Regions from separate parts of the Lactobacillus panisapium genome, predicted to be linked through region 2. Evidence: predicted binding sites of a transcription regulator. Region 2 holds the regulator's gene; the other holds the start of a gene.
The links. The regulator NrdR, encoded in region 2, represses ribonucleotide reductase genes. The targets are predictions, from matches to a motif close to ACACNATATATNGTGT.
Positions count from the first base shown of each region.

Region 1: a site for NrdR is predicted at 1,741-1,756, ahead of GYM71_RS10225 (deoxynucleoside kinase). Genes of this name have one in related genera too.

Region 1 covers NZ_CP048268.1:2,161,358-2,164,567, reverse strand. Annotated here, with positions in the region: gene GYM71_RS10235 (amino acid ABC transporter permease) at 1-123, opposite strand, end outside; gene GYM71_RS10230 (deoxynucleoside kinase) at 350-1,036, opposite strand; gene GYM71_RS10225 (deoxynucleoside kinase) at 1,049-1,699, opposite strand; gene GYM71_RS10220 (Asp23/Gls24 family envelope stress response protein) at 2,188-2,712, opposite strand; gene GYM71_RS10215 (DUF2273 domain-containing protein) at 2,729-2,911, opposite strand; gene amaP (alkaline shock response membrane anchor protein AmaP) at 2,923-3,210, opposite strand, start outside.
Region 2 covers NZ_CP048268.1:1,427,954-1,431,163, forward strand. Annotated here, with positions in the region: gene dnaI (primosomal protein DnaI) at 1-368, opposite strand, end outside; gene GYM71_RS06825 (DnaD domain protein) at 377-1,726, opposite strand; gene nrdR (transcriptional regulator NrdR) at 1,729-2,196, opposite strand; gene coaE (dephospho-CoA kinase) at 2,183-2,800, opposite strand; gene mutM (bifunctional DNA-formamidopyrimidine glycosylase/DNA-(apurinic or apyrimidinic site) lyase) at 2,797-3,210, opposite strand, start outside.

The sequences.
Region 1 (3,210 bases), 730 kb from region 2:
GACTAAGCCTAAGCTGACAATGATGCCAAGAGGAATAGAGATAACTAGTGTCCATATAAAGAGGATTAGCGTCATTTTTGCGCCAGAAAATAGAGAAGGCATGATTGAGATAATATAGTTCATTGTGTTCTCCTTTGTAGCAGCCGTACAACTCAGCTGAGTTAGTTGAATTCTAGGTGAAATTAAAATTACCTGAAAAAGTTACATAGAACAAGCATACCACAGTTTTTTTCTGATAAAGCATGTGACTGTAGACTTTTTAAATGATATCGCTTAATTAAGCACTATCATTGCAAAATGGCAAAAAAAATCGCTTCTCTAACTTTTAAGTAGAAAAGCGATTAGATCTTTAGGCATCAATTTCAATTTTCGTTGACTTATCCCATGATTCAGGCAACTTGCCCATTTCCTTTAATTTAGCAACAATTTGCTCTAAAACAACTTCGCGAGCGTGCTCATCCGTCATAAAGTCAAGTTCATCGCCATTTATTTCCATTTTTGGCGAGTAGTCATAGTTTTCGTACCATGGCTTGTAATAACGTAAGAGCCGTTTGTAATAATCCTCAAGCGTTGCGTCATAACTGAGCTGTTCGTATGGTCGGCCACGCTTTTGAATTCGTTTGAGCATTGTGTCATAAGAAACATTAATGTGAACAAGCAAGTCAGGATTTTTCTTTGGCATATGCTTTAGCTCATTCATCATATTATTCAAAAGCTCATAATAAGTGTCAACTTCTTCAGTAGTTGCGCGGCCAATATCTGCGTTCATTTGGAAAAAGAGTGCATCTTCATAGATGGAACGATCAAGCACATTGTTATCATCGGTTAGCGCATCTTTGATACTACGAAAGCGTGTATTTAGGAAAAAGACTTGCAGTAAAAATGCATATTTCTTAGGGTCAGCATAAAAAAGTGGCAAGACAGGATTGTCGTCAACACTTTCATAGAAAGGCTTAGTTCCTAAATATTTAGCTAAAATACTGGTTAGACTGGATTTACCGGCTCCAATTGGGCCACTTAAAACAATAACTGTCATCACGTTCCTTCTTTATTTCAAATTGCCGATTTCACGCAATTTATTATCAATCTGGTTCAAAACTTCTTTTTTAGCGTCTTCGTTGCCGATGAAATCATACCGATCACCGTCAATTGCTATTTTGGCAGATGCATCATAGTTTTCATACCATGGTTCATAGTAGCGAATTAAACGTGCGTAGTAATCTTTCAGACTAGGATCAGTACTAATTTGCTCATAAGAACGGCCACGTTTTTCAATGCGTTTTAACATTGTGTCTAAAGATACGCGAATGTAAATTAATAAGTCAGGCTTTTTGCTTGGATTTCCAGGAGTATCCTCCATCATATTTTCAAGCAGACTGTCATAAATTTTAAATTCAGTAGGGTCGGCAACCTTACTTTCAGCGTTCATCTGGAAAAAGAGAGCATCTTCATAAATTGAACGATCGGAAACGCTATTTTTTTCTCTGACTGCCTGATTAATTTGAGCTAACCGATGGTTGAGCAAGTAGATATTAAGTAAAAAAGTGTACCGCTTCATGTCCTTGTAATATAAAGGAAGAACTGGATTATTATCAACTCCCTCATAAAAGGCCTGAGTACCTAAATGTTCGGCTAAAATACTGGTTAAACTGGATTTACCGGCTCCAATTGGCCCGCTTAAAACAATAACTTGAATCACGTTCTTTCTTAAATACAATATATAGATTCTTATCTAGTTTAATACGAGATATAGTGGCATACAAGTAAAAAGTTAATTGAAATTGCCACTAAAAAGTCAAGTGATTTTGTATAAAATAGTTAAAAAAATTACTGAGTAGAGCCAAATATTTTTCAATATTTAGATCAATAGTTATTGTTTCACGTGAAACAAAGTAACTGAGCAGTGCTAAAAAAACAGTCGTCAATTTTTGGTATATTATTTTGTTTTTAAACAGTAATAAGCTGGCAATATTTTTATGCAATAACTGGTATAAAATTTAAGAGGTTATCTTAGTTGTTAATGGCGGTAGATTTAGTTATTGCTACATAAAAAATCCAGCTAAATTAGACGGCTTTTGTGCTATTTTGCTTTGATAAAAAGTACTTCGTTTCACGTGAAACCAAAAAAGTGACGTAGCATTTAAGTGTACTACTTCACTTTTTAAAACTTATCCTGCTAAAGGATGATTATTTAACGCGGTCTTCTTTTTTATCTTCGACTTTGTCTTCAACCTTATCTTTTTGTTCGCCAATCTTATCCTTGGCATCTTGTGTTGCACCGGTAATCCGATCTTGCAGACTGACTGAATCTTTTTCGTGTTCTTCTTTAGTCTTAATATCAACAACGGTGACATTAACTTCAACCGTATCTAAGCCCGTCATTTCCTTAACCTTGTCGTAAATCTTTTGTCTGATTTCATCATAAAGTTTAGGAATTTCAACACCGTATTCAGCAATAATTTCGATATCAACTGCTACTTGCTTTTTACCAACTTCAACATTAACACCATTGGTAACATCATCGTTGTTAACAATCTTGTCAGCTAAGTTTGAGAAAAAGCCGCCGTTAACATCCAATAAACCTTTAACATCGGAGAGGGCAATACCAATAATCTTTTGAATGACTTTTTCGTCATACTTTAAGTCGCCCTTAATTTCTTGCTTTGAGCTGCTTGAGTTGTTTGCACTACTTTGATTATTATTTTGTACCATATTAAGTTCCTTTCAATTATTGTTTACTTACAAGACTTTTCAGCAGGGGCCAATAGTGTCCGACTAAAAAACCAACTACTAACATTACGACTACAAAAATAGTTTTAAAAAATCCTAGTCCCAAAAAACAAAATGCTAGTAACAAGCCGATTACAGCACCGCATATTTCTGGGAGGTGTTTTTGTAAAATTTCGTTCATTTCAGCCTCCTTTATTGAACGCGCGTCTCTGGTTTATCGGGGTTTTGATAATTAACAAATTTGATTTTGATCTTTGGCTTCTGTTCAATTCCCAATAACCGGTTAAGGTTGTTCTTTAACTCTTCTAAGTAATTTTCGAGAAGGGCACTAACATTTTCACCGCGCCCAAGATTACCACTAATTTTGATGTTGATCTTATGATTAGTGAGTTTTGAATCAACCTTGACTTTATTAATAAAAGGCAAATCTGCCAATGAATTCATGACGTAGCCATTAATTGCTTTGCTAGTAACTTTGAC
Region 2 (3,210 bases):
ACCTGACTTAAGCGGACATCATGCAAGCTGCTAGGCAAATTAATCAAGCGCAAGTGCTTTTTAGCTGCAAGTTCACGATCATGTTCCAACTTGCTATTTTCAGGAGCATAAATGATATCAATTGCATTCGTATTCAAGATTAATTTAGGCCGATAACCCTTGGTCACTGGATCTTTTTTATTCTGCTGATCTAGGTAAAATTCGAATAAAGCAGACATGCTTTTATCAATCATTTCAGAGGTGATTTTATCTTGATTTTCACTAATAAACTGTTTAATTTTTGGCTCGGATAGAATCTCGGCCCGAATCTTAGCTACATCAAGATGGTCGGCTTTTTTCTTGTCTAAAAAATTATTGATTGACTTCATTTTTTCACCTACTTCATGCCATTTTGATCTTCAAATTTTTTGAAAAAGTCTTTTAAGTCAGCTGAAGAAACATCGGACTTAACACTAGATTTTTTCTTACTCCAATCAGTACCTTTTTCAACGCGTTTATTTTGCACATAACGGGGGTACTTAACCTTATTTTGCTCCCTTTTTTGCATATATTCAATTGCTTGGGCCCCATCTTTAACACCATGTTGAAGCCAATCATGTAAAATCCGATTAGCCAAGCGGTATGAAATATTCGGTGCACTTTTTAAGCAGGCATAAGTTAAGATATTAAGCAAATCAGCCGGGATTCCCTTTTCATTATATAAACTATCAAGTACTTTATATTCACTGGCATCAACATAATCATGCCGATCAGTCTTCAACCGGTACAAAAATTGAGCTGGTGATTTACTTTTAGCTAGTTGCAATACTTGCTGCTCATTTTTACTCAATTTAGCATTTATCGGTTGATCATCATTATATTTCTTAGTTTCTTGCTTAATTCGAGTCCTAGTATGAGAGCCGTGAATGCCACTAGCAATCGCTTGTTTAATTTGCACCATATCCAAGTGATAATCACCGTGAATACTTGTCAGGGCCTCATCGACAAATTCTTGTTCTGTTAACCCGTAAGTGCGCATTACAGAGCGGATTGCTTCCCGATTACGGTCAATCTCCGTTCCTGGAATCTGGTAAATTTCAAATTGCTGTTTCATGAAATTCCAGTCAACCGTATCATGCTCATTAATAGTAGCTTTGATATTATTGTCCGTTTTATTTTCTTTTGCGGCATATTTGACATCAACTGAAGGCTCAATTGCTTCTTGCTCAGGCAAACGAAAAACTTCCATAAACGAAGCAGAGATATCATCAGCATTCTGCATACCATTAACTTGGTTCTGCTTAGACTTACTTTCACGAGCAAAATCCTTACTTAATTTTTGAAAGGCAGAAATACCAACTTTTTCTTTAAGTAAGCTTGCTAAAAGAGGCGTTGAAAAAAATTCACTGCTGCTAGGGATGCAGGTTAAGCGAAAAACAAGCACTTGACCCATGATTTCATTATTAAGTAAACGCGTCTGAACTAGGCCAACACCCTCGAGCTTATGTAAAGCAGAAAATAAGTGCTTAACATCACAGTCAAGCTGTTCTTGCAGAGCATAAATACCCGTTGAGTCCGATAGCATTGCATGCGCATTAAAGTCCTCATTTAAACTAAAATATAAGGAAAATGCTAGTGAACCAATCAACGGCTGATAAAGTTTAACCAGAACCCGCACATCTTCTGGGAAAATATCAACTCGGTTAGCAATAAAAAATGGTTGTTTGGGATTAGGGGTCTCAAACATTTCTAGTTCCCCTTCTCTCGCTTAGCAATCATATCCTCCATTGTTTTCATGAAACTAGACATATCTTTAAATTCACGGTAAATGGAAGCAAAGCGAATGTAAGCAACATCATCTAGTTCAGCCAATTCATCCATTACTAGTTGACCGATTTTCTTCGAAGAAATCTCACTTACTCCCTGCTGTCTAACCTTATTTTCAACATGATCAACCAATTGCTCGAACTGCGAGCTTGTAATTGGACGCTTTTGACCAGCTGCCATGACACCATGCAAAATCTTTTTTCGGTTAAAAGGTTCCCGGGTATTGTCATTTTTGATTACCAATAATGGTGTTGTTTCAATTCGCTCAAAAGTAGTAAACCGAAAACCACAGTTTTCGCATTCACGCCGTCTTCTAATAGCACGATTTTCATCACTCGGTCGAGAATCAATCACGCGCGAGGCATTTTGCCGACAATTAGGACATTCCATACTGGTCCTCCTTTATTAATTTAAGTAGCAGCTCGTTTAATTTGTCTTCTAGTTCTTTTATTGTACCAGTATTTGTAACAACATAATCAGCTAATTTTTGCTTTTGCGCTAAAGGCATCTGACTATTAATTCGCTTTAATGCTTCAGCTTCAGTTATGTGATTACGCGCCAGCAAGCGTTTTACTTGCATTTTTTCAGGTACAGCAATCAGCAAACTGCGGTCACAATAGCTTAAACCACCTGACTCAAATAATAACGGTGCATCTACTATGATAAGTGGCTCATTTTCCTGTTTATGTTGGCTAATTTTAGTCTCGATTTCTTGAAAAATCAACGGGTGGGTAATTTCATTTAATTTAGCTAAGTCTTTAGGTGAATTAAAAACTAATTTACCTAACTTTGCGCGATCAATTGTTTTGTTTGCTGCTAAATACTGATCGCCAAAATAATTAATTACTAAATTGTAGCCCTTTTCACCTATATCTAAAATATGGTGAGCAATTAAATCACTATCAATTACTGGAATATGCTTTTTTATAAAAAAGCTATCAGCTGTACTTTTACCGCTAGCTATTCCCCCAGTAAGACCTAAGACAATGGTCATTGATAATTCACCTGACACTTAGGACAATATGTTGTTCCACGACCATTTACCTTGATTTTTTCAAGAGGGGTTCCACATCTTGCACATGGTTCACCTTTATGTCCGTATACCCGCAACATTTTCTGAAAGCCGCCAGTTTCACCATTAGCATCCAGATAAGTGTGGACGGTTGTCCCACGCTCAGCAATAGCTAATTTGATCAAAGAATTAATATTGTCATGCAATTGTTTCACTCTGGAAGGTGGAATCTTATTGGCCATACTTAACGGATGAATTCTAGTTAGCCATAAAACTTCATCGACATAAATATTGCCTAAACCGGCAACTACAGATTGATCAAGAAGCGTATTTTTAATATTTTTCTTTTTATGCTTAAGACAATTTGCAAAATAAGCAACCGTGAATTTATG